2 regions of the Nonomuraea sp. NBC_00507 genome follow, and region 1 is predicted to be linked to the other one. Evidence: riboswitches for the same ligand, from Rfam matches in the RefSeq annotation. Region 1 holds a riboswitch; the other holds the start of a gene.
The links. A riboswitch is a leader RNA that binds a small molecule or an ion and turns the genes downstream of it on or off. The one in region 1 is predicted to bind cyclic di-AMP.
Positions count from the first base shown of each region.

Region 2: linked by a shared signal. The riboswitch ahead of OHA25_RS49420 (CHAP domain-containing protein) and the one ahead of OHA25_RS22010 (hypothetical protein) in region 1 are both predicted to bind cyclic di-AMP.

Region 1 covers NZ_CP107853.1:4,433,967-4,440,970, reverse strand. The annotation lists gene OHA25_RS22040 (class II aldolase/adducin family protein) at 1-213, shown strand, start outside; gene OHA25_RS22035 (DUF885 domain-containing protein) at 210-1,778, opposite strand; gene OHA25_RS22030 (DUF4032 domain-containing protein) at 1,801-3,009, shown strand; gene OHA25_RS22025 (NAD(P)-dependent oxidoreductase) at 3,033-3,635, opposite strand; gene OHA25_RS22020 (winged helix-turn-helix transcriptional regulator) at 3,732-4,040, shown strand; gene OHA25_RS22015 (alpha/beta fold hydrolase) at 4,077-4,916, opposite strand; gene OHA25_RS22010 (hypothetical protein) at 4,961-5,755, opposite strand; cyclic di-AMP (ydaO/yuaA leader) riboswitch at 5,928-6,062, opposite strand; gene OHA25_RS22005 (DUF5302 domain-containing protein) at 6,213-6,413, opposite strand; gene OHA25_RS22000 (rod shape-determining protein) at 6,581-7,004, shown strand, end outside.
Region 2 covers NZ_CP107853.1:10,305,066-10,312,069, forward strand. The annotation lists gene OHA25_RS49410 (cytochrome c biogenesis CcdA family protein) at 1-804, opposite strand, end outside; gene OHA25_RS49415 (redoxin domain-containing protein) at 835-1,419, opposite strand; gene OHA25_RS49420 (CHAP domain-containing protein) at 1,571-2,239, opposite strand; cyclic di-AMP (ydaO/yuaA leader) riboswitch at 2,253-2,397, opposite strand; partial or broken gene OHA25_RS49425 (hypothetical protein) at 2,817-2,861, shown strand; gene OHA25_RS49430 (sensor histidine kinase) at 2,869-3,228, shown strand; gene OHA25_RS49435 (response regulator transcription factor) at 3,225-3,761, shown strand; gene OHA25_RS49440 (hypothetical protein) at 3,832-4,239, opposite strand; gene OHA25_RS49445 (hypothetical protein) at 4,258-4,872, opposite strand; gene OHA25_RS49450 (hypothetical protein) at 5,267-5,674, shown strand; gene OHA25_RS49455 (glycosyl hydrolase family 28-related protein) at 5,868-7,004, shown strand, end outside.

The DNA of each region.
Region 1 (7,004 bases):
GAGGGCAAGCAGGCCGCCCTGATGGCCAACCACGGCGGGGTGACCATCGGGGCGACGCTGGAGCAGGCGTTCGAGGCCACCCGGCTGCTCGAGTGGCTCTGCGAGGTCTACGTCCGCGGCCTCGGCGTGGGCAAGCCGACCATCCTGACGGAGGAGCAGCTGGCCGCCGTGGTCGAGCGTGCGCTCAACCCGCCCGAGTTCCCCCGGCGTTAGGCCAGCGCCACCTGCTCCGCCAGGCCCAGTGGCAGGCCCCCGGACCCCGCGATCGTGTCGTGGAACTCCTTCAGCGTGCCCTGGAACGACGCGCGGATGCGGTCGATCTCGATGGCGCCGGTGAGGTAGGAGGGCGCCTGCGTGGGCCACGCGCAGTAGCGGTTCACCTCGCCCTGGGCGGTGCCGGGCGAGAGCGACGCCTTCGTGGCCATGAACGTCTCGGCCTCTTCGATCGACATGTCCTCACAGTGCAGCGCCGTGTCCACGACGATCCTGGCGGCGCGGAAGATCCGGCAGTCCAGGTGCGCCAGCTCGGTGGCGGGGGTGTCGAAGTAGCCCTGCTCGTGCAGGAGCTTCTCGACGTAGAGGGCCCAGCCCTCGGTGAAGTACGCCGTGCGGAAGACCTTCCTGACCGTGCGCGGGTTGCCCGCCATGTACGACAGGTGCCAGTGGTGCCCCGGGTACGCCTCGTGGACGGCGATCGACGGCATCTGGGCTCGCGAGTTGGTGCGCAGGCGCTGGCGCACCTGCTCGGGGGTGAAGTCGTCAGGCGTGTACGGCACGAAGAACACGCCGGTCCGCGAACTGGCCAGCGGCGGCGGCGCGAGGTAGTGGGCGACGGCCAGGATCGGCCGGGTGTACTCGGCGGACGGCAGCACGTGGCACTCCTCGCCGTCGGCGAACGTGACCAGGTCCCGCTCCCTGACGAACTCCCGTGCCCGCCGGGTCTCCGCCTCGTACTCGGCCCGCATGTCCGCCAAGGTCGGCGGATGGTCGTCCATGAGGGTCTCCATCGCGGCCCGCCAGTCCTCGCTCCCGTTGACCCGGACCGCCACCTCCCGCATCCTGGCGTCCAGCTCGGCCCAGGCGCTCTTGCCCTTCTCGTGCAGCTCGGCGGCGCCGTACCCGAGGAGCTCGCGCTCGCGCAGCAGCGTGGAGTAGAGCCGCTCCCCCATCCGCCAGGTGCCACCGCACTGGAAGGACTCGAGGAACGCGACAAGCCGGTCGAACGCCTCGGCGGCCGGCTCGGCTGCGGCCGCCAGCTCGGCCCGCAGGTCGGAGTCCTCCACCATGCCCGGGATCGTCCTGGTGAGGAAGTTGCGGCCGGTGCGGGCCTGGCCGAGACCTCGCTGGATCAGCAGCGGCGCCGCCAGGTCGGGGTCGAGGTTCGCCCGGCAGGCCGCCAGCACGGCAGGAACCTCCGCTAACCGGGAGATCGCGGACGACACCAGCTCGGGCTCGGGCTTGAGGCGCCGCTGGAACGGCGTGTACATGGAGCCGAAGATCGACGAGAGGTAGGCGGCGGGGTCGCGGCGCCACTCGGGCCAGGACGCCAGCGCGATGGAGCCTCTCAGCTGCGAGAGGACAAGGTCTCTGTCGATCGCGTCGTCGGGCGAGGCGGCCTCGGTCGCCGACAGGCGCTCGAGCCAGCGGACCTCTTCCTTCTCGCGGGCGGTCCAGGCGGAGGCGGTGAAATCGCCGAGGGTGTGATCGTAGCCGTCGGCTCCCAGGAAGCTGGCGACGACGGGACGGTCGGAAAAGTACCACTTGAGAAACTCGTCCACCGGTGCACCTTATCCTGAGCAAATGCCCCTGCAGATGACTGGCGCGCTCGGTGACCCCGACCTCATTCGCCTCCCCTGGGACGTTCCACTCGCTGACTGGCCGCAGCACCATCTCGTCGATCTCCCGCGCGGCATCTCGCGGCACGTGGTGCGCTTCGCCCGGCTCTCGGGCAAGGTGTACGCGATCAAGGAGATCAGTGAGCGCTACGCCAAGCGCGAATACCAGTTGTTGTGGGACCTGGCCCGGCTCGACGCACCGGCCGTGGAGCCGGTCGCGTACGTCACCGGCCGCGAGCACGACCTGGACGCGGCGCTGATCACCAGGCACCTGCAGTTCTCGCTGCCCTACCGCGCCGTCATGTCGGGCACGCTACGCCCCGACACGCTCACCCGGCTGCTCGACGCCCTGGCCGTGCTCCTGGTGCGGCTCCACCTGAACGGCTTCTACTGGGGCGACTGCTCGCTGTCCAACATCCTGTTCCGCAGAGACGCGGGGGCGTTCGCGGCGTACCTGGTGGACGCCGAGACCGGCGAGATGCACCCGATGATCAGCAACGGCCAGCGGCTGGCCGACATCGACGCGGCGCACACCAACATCTTCGGCGAGATGCTCGACCTGGAGGCGGGTGGGCTGCTGCACCCGTCCATCGACCCCATGGAGACCGCCGAGGACGTCGTCACCCGCTACCACCGCCTGTGGGACGAGATCAACGAGAGCGAGATCATCGAGGAGGTGGACTGGCACCGCGTGGAGCAGCGGATCAGGCGGCTCAACCTGCTGGGCTTCGACGTGGCCGAGATGATGGTGCGGCGCAAGGTCGGCACCGGGCGGCTCATCGTGCGGCCCAAGGTCGTCGACGCCGGGCACCACCAGCGGCGGTTGCTCCGGCTGACCGGGCTCGACGTGGAGGAGAACCAGGCGCGGCGGCTGCTCAACGACCTCGACGGGTTCCGGGTGGCCAAGGGGCTGCGGCACGAGGACGAGGCCATCGTGGCGCACAAGTGGCTGGCGGAGGTGTTCCAGCCGACGGTCGAGGCCATTCCCGCGGGGCTGCGCGGGAAGCTGGAGCCCGCGCAGCTGTTCCACGAGATTCTGGACCACCGCTGGTATCTGTCGGAGCAGGCGGGCGCGGACGTCGGGCTGGAGGCGGCCGTGAAGTCGTATGTGGACAACGTGCTCGTCCACAAGCCCGACGAGAAGGCGCTGCTGCCGGAGGACGCCGCTCAGTAGGCCACCGTTCAGTACGCCTCCGTTCAGTAGGCCACCGTGATGCGCCGGCGCGGATGTGCGCCGTTCTCCAGCTCGTCCGCGACGGCGACCGCGTAGTCCTCGGCGCTGATGAAGCTGCGGCCCTTCTCGTCCACCAGCAGCTGGTCGCCGCCGATGCGGTAGACCCCGGTGCGCTCGCCGGGCGCGATCTCGGCGGCCGGCGAGATGTACGTCCAGTCCAGGTCCTCCACCTCGCGGAAGAGGCGCAGCACGGCACGCGCGGCCAGCGCCTCTTTCTTGTAGATCTCCGGGAACTCGGGCGTGTCGACCAGGTCGACCCCGGGGGCGACCTGGAGGCTGCCGGCGCCGCCGACGGCGATCAGGCGGCGCACGCCGGCCACGCGCACGCCGTCGATCAGCGCGCGATAGGCGGCGACGAAGGGCGGTTCCGGCTCGGTGCCGTCGCGCGGCGGGCTGATGGCGGAGACGACGGCGTCATAGCCCTTGGCCAGAGTGGCGGAGTCGTGAACGTCGCCCTTGACGGGACCCGAGCGGCTGACGCCGGTCACCTCGTGCCCGCGGTCGGTGAGCTCTGCGGCGATGCGCTGGCCGATCATGCCGGTCGCGCCAAAGAGAAGGATCTTCATGGCAGCAAGAGTATCCATTGGATACTGGTTACTTCATCGTGCTATAAGTACCTTATGGATATCGGCGATGTCTTCGATATGAATTGCCCGACTCGGGTGGTTCTGGATCGGATCGGCGACAAATGGTCGGTGCTGGTCGTGCTCAGCCTCATCGGCGGGCCGATGCGATTCACCCAGCTGCGGGCACAGATCGGCGGGGTCACACCCAAGGTGCTGACGCAGACGTTGCGGGCCATGGAGCAGGACGGGCTCGTCACGCGGGAGGTGTTCGCCGAGGTGCCGCCGCGGGTCGAGTACACGCTGACGGATCTCGGGCGCTCGCTGCACGAACCGATCTCAGCGGTGGCCGAGTGGGCCGAGCAGAACATCGTCGAGATAATCCGGTGCCGCGAGAAGTCGGCCTGAGCGGCCCGCAGGCCGGTGCGGGCCGCCGCCGGGCGTTCAGGCGCTGGTGAGCTTGGTGATCTCGGTGACGATGTCGGCCCAGAGGGGACGTGGCAGGTCGTGGCCCATGCCGGGATAGGTCACCAGCCTGGCACCGGGGATGGCCGCCGCCGTGGCCTGACCGCCCGCCACGGGGATGAGCTGGTCCGCCTCGCCGTGCAGGACCAGAGTGGGCACCTTCACCTGGGCGAGCAGCTCCGTCCGGCCGCCCGAGGCCATGATGGCGGCCAGTTGCCTGGCCGTGCCCGCAGGATCGAAGCACCGGTCGTAGGCCATCCCGGCCATCTCGATGATCCGCTCGCGGTCCAGGTCGTAGCCGGGCGAGCCGATGACGGACCAGGTGCGCAGCGCCTGCTCCAGCACGCCGTCACGGTCGGCCGGCGGCGTGGCCATCAGCACCTCGGCCGCCGCCGCGGTCGGTGGGGCGACCTCGGGGCCCGGGGTCGACATGATCGAGGTCAGGGTCAGCACCCGTCCAGGATGCCGGATGGCCAGGGCCTGGGCGATCATCCCGCCCATCGATGCACCGACCACATGGGCGGCGGGCCAGCCGAGTGCCTCCATGAGGCCGGCGGCGTCGTCGGCCAGGTCGTCGAGCAGGTACGGCGCAGGCGTCCCCGCTGGGGGGACACCCTGGTCGTGGAAGTGCGTGGACAGGCCGGCGTCGCGGTTGTCGAACCGTACGACGTGGTGTCCCTGCTCCGCCAGGAGCCGGCAGAGCCCCTCGTCCCAGTGGATGAGCTGGGCGCCTAGCCCCATGATGAGGAGCAGGGGTCGTCCTGCCGGTGAGCCGAAGGTCTCGTAGGCGATGTTGATGCCGTTGACGGCTGCGCGCATGGTCACGGAGACCAGAATGACATTCTGGTCTCCGTCTCGTAAAGTCAGCGCTTGATAAGTCTGCGCAGGCGCTTGTGACCGAGCACCACGCCGCCCCCGGCCATGGCCAGCGCGCCCGTGAGGAGGACGCCGCTCACGGCGCTCGACTCCTCCACCTCGGTCTTGGGCGTGACGGGGTGCCCAACCGGAGCCGCGACCGCCTTGCCACCGGCGGGCTCCTCGACGGGCTCGACCTCGGCGGACTTGGCCTCGGGGGTCTTGACCTCGGCAGGCTCCTCCTCTGCCACCACCTTCGGAGGCTTGGCTGGGTTAGTGTCCTTCCTGCCCCAGGCGCCGGTGGAGAAGGGGACCGGGTAGTTCTTCTTGCCGACGCCGTCGCCCCACTTCGTGATGACGTAGTCGATCTTGATGTGACCCTGGCCGCCGACGCCCTCCACGCTGAGCGTATTGGGGTTGAACCTGCCGCCGGTCAGCTCCGCGAAGGTCTTGGCGTCCAAGTCGAGCATGATGCCACGGTTGGAGGGCACGCCCGGGCCGCGGTCACCGACGAAGAAGGGGAGCTTCTTGCCCTTGTAGACCACATATCCCTCGGTCAGCAGCGGCCAGCTCGGACTGGCGGCCAGACCTTTCTGCATGGGCTTGCCGCTGGCGGGCATGCCCGTGTCACCGTTGCGGCCGGATCCGTCGTCCCAGTAATAGGACGCCGTGGTAGAGCCCTTGAGCAGGATCTTCTCTTCGGTGTCGGAATCGGCGTGGGCCGCCGTGCAGGCGATGGCCACAACGGTGGTGGCGGAGGTGGCGAACAGGGCGCAGGAACGCAGGCCAAAACGTGCAGACATGGGGCAGTGAGGTCCTTTGCGAGGGGTCAGGGACACGCGCTCCCCAAAAAAGGGCGTAGCAAGGCAGAACGCCGAACGGGGGTTACTACGCGGAGCGCGAAAAGAGCCTGGGAAAAGGGCCGATCAACCGGAGGCCGGCACGACGCTGTCTGGGGGTACGTACATCAATGCGGTGTCCTCTCCATCACGCCTACCGGGTTAGCTGACGGGTTCGGGCGGTGGAGATGCCCTACCGGCACGTGGCCGGATTCACCCCAGGGGATGGGTCCCCGGTTCCCGATCTATCGGGACTCGGCTAGGTAATGGCCCACACTTTAACCACGTATTCCGGACACACGCAAACAAATCATCATGAATCTGTAGAAAGATCTACCTAGGGATGTAAAGGGACGAATCGGGCAGTGGTCGGCATAGAAAGAGGGGGCACGGCATGCCGTACCCCCTCGCAATCCCAGTCTCAGCCGCCGCTCTTGCGCCTGAACGATCTTTTACTCGCAGCCGGACCGTGCGCCCCGTGGATCTTCGATGGGTCACCGCCCCTGCCACCCTCGCCCGAGCCCGCGTGCTGGTTGCGCTTGCGCTCCAGCGCCTCGCGGAACTTGCGCTTCATCTCGTCCTCGGGAGTTTCGCTGTTTTCCGGCTCCGGTGTATCCGCCATGAGGACCTCCATGGTGTTGGGGACAATCACAGCTTCGCACGGCGGCGGTTATGGCGCGAAACCGGGGCTGAGGCCGTGCCTTGGGCAAAGACGAACCGTTCCTGGTATTGCGTTGGTACGCACCGGGGAAGCAGAAGCGACATGATAGCCAACCCCCCGGAGCGGCGATGAGCGTCCTCGGCCATGACCTGGCGATGGATCTCGGGGCCGCGTGCACCCGGATCTACGTCAAGGGCAAGGGCATCGTGCTGGACGAGCCCTCGGCCGTCGCACGCCACGCCGAGACGGGCAAGGTCCTCGGGTACGGCGCGGCGGCCGTCGACGTACCCGGCGAGACGTGCTGGCCGATCAGCGACGGGCTGCCGGCCGACGGTGAGCTCACCCGGCGTCTGATCCGGTATTTCGTCCGCAAAGTGCACGGGCATCCGTTCGCCCGGCCGCGGGTGGTCCTGGCGCTGCCCGACGGGTGCACGCGGATCGACCGGGCGGCGCTGCGGGACGTGGCGTTCGAGGCGGAGGCGCGGGACATCCTGCTGATCCCGCACGCGCTGGCGGCCGCGCTCGGCGCGGGCGTGCCGGTCAAGGACTGCG
Region 2 (7,004 bases), 5.9 Mb from region 1:
GAGGATGACAGCGACCCAGGCCACGCCGAGGGATTCCAGCCACCGCGCGAGGGCGCCCTGCACGGCGGTCGCGGCGTCGACGATCGCGTCGCGGGGGGAGGCGCCCGCGAAGACGCGCAGCTCGTACCAGCCGTAGTAGGCGACGTACAGGCCGGCCGGGATCAGCAGTCCGCCGCTGATGCGCGACACGTACGGCAGCACGGCCCGGGTACGGGCGACCACGGCCGAGCGGGCCAGCGCCACCGCCAGCGACAGCGCGGAGACCACCAGGCCCATGCCGATCCCGTAGGCGACGAAGACCATCAGGCCGCCCAGTATCCCGCCGGCGGCCAGCGAGGCGGAGGTCACCGCGAGGAACGGGCCGATGGTGCACGACAGCGAGGCCACGGCGTAGCTCAGGCCGTATCCGTACAGCGAGGGAAGCGAGGCGATGGGACGGCCGGTGGCCAGCCGGGGCGTGCGGATCAGCAGCTCCCGCCCGCTCAGCAGCCATACGCCGAGCCCGGTCAGGGCCAGGCCGATGAGGATCGTCACCCACGGCAGGTATTGGCCCACCGACACCGCCAGCGGGGTCACCACCAGGCCGAACACCCCGAAAACCGTGACGAATCCCGCGGTCATGGCCGCCCCGAGCAGCAGAGCGCGCGCCACCGGCCCGCGCGACGACACGCCGCCCGCCGGGCGGGTGTCGTCGTCGGCCACGAGCATGGTCAGGTACGCGGGCAGCAGCGCGAACCCGCAGGGATTGAACGCCGCCACCAGGCCCGCGGCCAGGGCCAGCGCCAACGGCACGTCACCGATCATGTCCGGCTCCGGCTCGGCCGCGGCGCGGCGTCAGGCGGCGAGCAGCTTGGCGACAAGGCTATCGAGCTCATCGGAGTCGAGCGGGCCGGAGGCTTTCGCGGTTGTTCCGTCCGGTTTCATGAACACGAACGTGGACTGCTGGGTGATCCCGAGCCGGGTCCACACCACGCCCTTCTCATCCGACAGGTGGGCGAGGTCGCCGGTCCCGGTACGCCGGACGAAGTCCTTCATCGCCGCCTCACTGTCCAGGCCGGCGACCCCCACGAACGCGACGTCGGCGTACTTCTTGGCAGCCGCCTTGACGGCCGGCGCCTCCGACTGGCACTTGGGACACCACGGCGCCCAGAACCAGAACACGACCGGCTTGCCCGCCAGGCTCGCACCGTCGAAGGTCTGCCCGCCCAGTGTGGTGGCGGTGAACTTCAAGGCGTCGGGAACCCGCGCGTCACCGGACGCACCGGGCGTGCCAGATGCCGTGGTCGCGGGAGCCGGGGTGGCCGTCGCCACGGTCGCCGACACGGGCGCATCACCCCGGACCGTCTCAACGGCCCCGCCGCACCCGGCGATCAACAACCCCGCCGCCACGAGGACGGCCATCACACGAATTCTGCCCACGTCGTGAGGATAGGCCCAGGCCGCGGGCGCGAATCTTACGAGCCGATGACAACACCGATCTTGCGCGCATTGATAGGCAGGCACACATGCGACGGGTGGTGCAGGACCCTGTCCTGCACCACCCGTTATTTTCTGGCGACCTGCCTTGGGGTCAGGCCTTGTACTCGGGGTAGCCGTAGCCCACGACGTGGGCCTTGGGCCGGATGCGCTGCTCGACCTTGCCGTTTCCGGTGTTGCCCTCGATCGCGGTGATGGTGCCGTCGCCGTTGTCCTTCTTGACCATGCCGACGTGGTCGATGCCGTCGGTGCCCTGGCCGTTCCAGTCGTAGAAGACGACGGCGCCGGGCTTGGCCTCGGTGCCCCAGTGCTTGTTGGCCTGGAACCACTTGGCGTAGCTGACGGTGTAGGCGTCCCAGCCCATCGTGGGGCGGGCGCCGGCCTGCTCGCCGACCCAGGAGATGAACATGGCGCACCACGGGGCGTTGGCGTAGGCCTGCAGGCTGCCGCCGTCGCGGGCGACGGTCTCGGCTGCCCGCGGGGAGGACATGTACCAGCTGTGGAACGGGGTGCCGCCGCCGGCGGCGTTCTCGCTCACGCCGATCTGCGACTCGGCGATCTTCAGTACGGTGTCGGCGCTCACCTGGCCGGCGCCCTTCTGCGGGATGGCCTGGGAGGCGGGGAGGTTGGACCGCGCGGGTTGCGTGGACTGCTGGTCGGCGGCGAAGGCCGGGGATCCGGCGACGACCGTCGCGGCCATCCCGGCGGCGACCAGGGAGAGGCTTGCGGACGTCAGGGCACGAGCGAAGACGTTCTTGGCCATGGGTGAAAAATGCTCCTAGCTTCCATGCCGCCTACCGGGTTAGCTGACGGGTTCGGGCGTGGAAGTGCCCTACGGGGCGCTCGTGTCGAGCGCGCCGATTCACCCCAGATGAAGTGGGTCCCCGGTTCCGCAGATTGCGAATTCGGCGGCCGCGTCATGGTCACGGACTCGAATGTCCATGCCGATGAGACGCGGTCTCGGCAATACGGAGGACGTTACGCGGCACTGCCAGGCGTACGCCCTGAGTCCTCTAACGTAAGCGAACGGCATAGAAAGATGCAAACCCCGATGGGGAGCAGGCAACAGAATGCCCTATGAGATAGGCGATCGGGGCGAAATCCTTTACCTACTCCCACCCATCGCCGGGGTTTGTCAGAGCGCTTTCACTCGGGCGCGTCGAAAGAGGGCACCCCTGGGCCGGGTGGCGGCCTTGACCCGGCAGCAGTCGCTCGCGCTGCGGGAGCGGGCGATGCGGCTGGAAAAGGAGCAAGAACTGGCAGCCGAGCGGGCGGCCCAGCACGAGCGGGCGAGGATCGCCCGGGACATGCACGACATCCTCGCCCACGCGGTCAGTCTCATGGTGGTCCAGGCGGAGTCCGGCCCGCTCGCCGTACGCACCCGGCCGGAGCGTGCGGAGGCGGCTTTCGAGGCGATCGCCGCCAGCGGCAGAGACGCCGCTCGAGCTGTCGCACGACGTCGAGGTCGCCGCGTACCGGATCATCCAGGAGTCGCTCACCAACGTCGTCAAGCACGCCGGCGCCGGCTCGGCGGAGGTTCACCTCGCGTGGGAGCGCGACGCGCTGCGGGTCACCGTCACCGATGACGGCCACGGCCCGGGGCCGGCCGACGCGGGCGGCCAAGGGCTGATCGGCATCAGGGAGCGGGCGGCGGCGGGCGGCGGGGACGCCATGTTCGGGCCCGCGCCTTCGGGCCGGGGTTTCCAGGTCTCGGTACGGCTCCCGCGCGGGCACGCGGAGGTGGCCCGATGACGATCAACGTGGTACGCGCCCACCAGCCCCAGGTGCTCCTCCTCGACATCCGGATGCCGCACATGGACGGCATCGACGCCGCCCGGGTCGTGTGCGCGGAGACGGACACCCGCGTCCTGATGCTGACCACTTTCGACCAGGACGACTACGTCTACGACGCCCTCCACGCCGGGGCGAGCGGCTTTCTGCTGAAGGACGTGCGCAGGGACGACCTGGTGCATGCCGTCCGGGTGGTGGCCGCCGGGGAGTCGCTGCTCGCACCGGCCGTGACCCGGCGGCTGATCGACGACATGGTGTCCAAGCGGCCCAGGAGACGACCCGTCGGGCTCGACCTCCTCACCACCCGGGAGCGGGAGACGCTGATGTTGCTCGGTCGCGGCCTGTCCAATGCGGAGATCGCCGCGGCGTTCGTCGTCAGCGAGCACACGGTGAAGACCCACGTCAGCAACGTGTTCGCCAAGCTGGCGGTCAGGGATCGGGTGCAGGCGGTCATAGCGGCGTACGAGTCGGGCCTGATCCAGCCGGGCGGCTGAGCCCGAACACGCCCCGGCTCCCGGCTGGTACGAATCGACCGGCCGGGAGCCGAGGCGGCAGCGGAGAATCTCAGGAGACTCTTAGGTAGAACGCGGCGTCGGCCGGGTATCCGTAGGAGGCTTGGCTGCGGACGGCGATGGTGTTGTGCCAGTCACCGCCGCACGCACGGGACCCGCGCTGCACGGACAGCGAGCGGGGGGACCAGTGTCGGCCCACTGCCCGGGCGTAGAGCTCCTCCGCACCGTCCAGGTCGACGCCGGGCTCCACGACGACACAGTAGGTGCCTCGGTACGCTCGCCAGACGTCGACGATGTTCCTGCTCCTGATGATCGACCCGTCCGCCGACACCACGGCCGAGGCCTGGGTGTAGCCGTAGCCGTGGCCGTGGCCGTGCGGAATGTCCGCGAGGGCGGGGGCCGGCGCCAGGATGGCGGTCGCGGCGAGCGTGAGTGTGCAGACGCGCTTGATGCTTTTCATCTCAGTGTTCCTTTCTGGTCAGGCGATGACGAGGTCGAAGCCGCCGTCGGCGAGATGGCCGGTGCTGGGGTTGTAGACGTTGACGGTGACGGTGTTGTGCTGGCCGCAGGTCGCCCACGGGCTGCCGTAGACCGGCGACGGGTGACGGTGGCCCGGCCATCCGTGCTTGTGCCACCCGTTGCGGTGGCCCGGGTTCCGGTAGACCGGCGACCCGTTCCGGTGACCTGGCGACGGGTTCCGGTAGACCGACGAATCGTTCCTGTAGTCGGCCGAATCGTTCCTGTGGTCCGCCGACGTGTTCCTGTAGACCGGCGAATCGTTCCTGTAGACCGGCGACGTGCTCCCGTAGACCGGCGACGTGCTCCCGTAGACGACGTGGGCGAGCCGCAGCGCCTGGCGGGAGGAGACCTGCATCAGCGCGTCGTTCACGTCCACATGGTGGGAGACCTGGACGCAGTACCGCCCGAGGCCGGCCCGCCATGACCTGATGACGTTCTTGCCGCTGATGAGCGTGCCGCCGGCGTCGACGGTCGCCAGGGCTCGCGCGTACGGGGCCCTGCGGTCGGCCTGAGCGGCTGGGCCGACGGCCATGACGAGACTGGTAGCGGCCAGCGTGAGGCCGGCCGCGAGCATGCCACGAAGCATGGAAGTTCCTCTCGATCACATAGGGATAAGAGCCACGACAGAAAGTAAGGTCGTGGAGGCCTCCGAGTCGCGAGCCACCCCGCATCGGACGATCCAAAGATTCTTGGCCGATCGCTTCCGAACCAGTGGCCCGTATCGGGCGTCGCAACCGCCTCTTTCCCCGCCGCTTGTCCCGCCGTTCCGGGACCTTGGCTGTTGGAGCGCGCTTTACCCCGGGCGACGGAGCGGGCACATTCGAGCGCGGTTCCCCGGCATCCTCAACGGCCAGGACTCGCGGGATATACGCCAATAAATGTTGACCTGTGCACTTTCCTGATGGTTAATCAGGAAGGGTGTGCCGCTTTCAACGGGGGAAGCGGCGGTTCATGGCCATGGGGGAAACATGACCAAGCGTCTTGTCGGCGTGCTCTTAGCGGCTACCGTCGCGACCGGGGTCCTCGCGACGCCGGCGTCGGCGTCCGAGACGGGGACGACGGCTCGTCCGCATCTGCTCGACTACAAGATCTACTTCGGTAAGTGCGAGGACACCTGCCGCATCAAGGTGCGGATCAAGAACGTCTCCCGCACGAGGCTCTATGACGTCAGCCTGAACGCCCGGCTCTGGGTCAACGGCACCAAGGTCGGAGCCTGCTACGACTACGTCGGCAGCATCCGTCCCAAGGCGGTCCGCTGGGCCGGGTGCACCGTACGATCGGCGAAACTCGCCCGGCTGTGGACCCGCTACCTCGACGGCGGGATCGACTTCAACACCAAGACCAAGACCAACGTCCACTACGAGTACTACTCGTGACCAGCGAGCCAGGGGCCGATCTCCTCGGCCCCTGGCCGCCAGGAACGAAGACACATCCGATGTATCGCGGACCTCGCCACGTTTCATGCAAGGGTCGTTCCGGGCCTTAGGCGGTTGACAGTCCTGACATTCTGTGGGATCACCATCAAAAGATCCCACCTTTGAGTGGAGTGCTCGACCCCCGAGGAGCACCATGCGTCAGGACCTTGCCAAGCTGAGCCGCCGGACACTCGTCGGCGGCGCGGCGGCGGCCATCGCCGCGCCCGCGCTCGCGAGCGGAACCGTGGCGGCCGCCCGACCCGCCCGAGCGTCGGGCCGGCCCGCGGATGCGGCGTCGGCCGCCCTGCTGGACCAGTGGGCGCAGGCGCCCGGATCCCACCCGCTGATTCCCGACATCTCCCGCGCCGGTTACCGCCTCGGAGCCCGTCCGCCGCGGCCGGACGTCGTGACCAGGGTGACCGACCACGGCGCTCGCGCGGACGGGACGACGGACTGCGCCCCGGCCTTCAACGCGGCGCTGCGCGCGGCCGGGGAACGGGGCGGTGGCGTGGTGCTGGTGCCCCGCGGCACCTACCTGCTGTCATCGCCGGTTTTCGTGCACTGGTCCAACGTCGTCCTGCGCGGCGCCGGGCGTGCGGCCACCGTGCTGCACTTCACGCGGACGCTGGACGACGGCTACCGGCCGGCCCGGCAGTCCAATGGCAACAGCCGCTGGTCGTGGACCGGCGGGCAGGTGTGGTTCATGGCGGCCGAGCGGCGGGCCCGTTCGGAGGCCGAGGACTTCGCCGGCACCGAGGGCTGGCTGCTCGGCGACACCCTCGCGGAGGTCGGCGCCGCCTCTCGCGGCCAGCGCACGCTCCTGGTCTCCGGCACCGGAGGGATGCGCGCGGGCGACATGGTGATGCTCGAGTGTGCCAACCCGCCGGACGCGAGCCTGCTGACGCATCTGGCCGGGGAGGTGCCCGGCGCCCGATCGTACGACTGGCCGCGCAGGGCGCCGCAGCTCGTCACCGACTCCGGCGGGCAATACATCCAGTACGCCTCCCTCCAGTGGCCCGTCCGCATAGAGGCGATCCTCGGCGACCGCCTCGTCCTCCTGGCCCAGCCGCTCAAGTACGACCTGCGCCCCGGCTGGCCGGCCCGGCTGCGCGCGCTCGGCCCGACCGTGCACGACAGCGGCGTCGAGCAGCTCACCATCCGCAACGAACGGGTCGCGATGACCGCGCACAACAAACACCTCGGCTCGAACGGGGTGTGCTTCCAGGCCGTGCACGACTGCTGGGCGAGCGATGTCCGCGTGGAGAACTGCGACCTCGGCTTCGGCTTCACC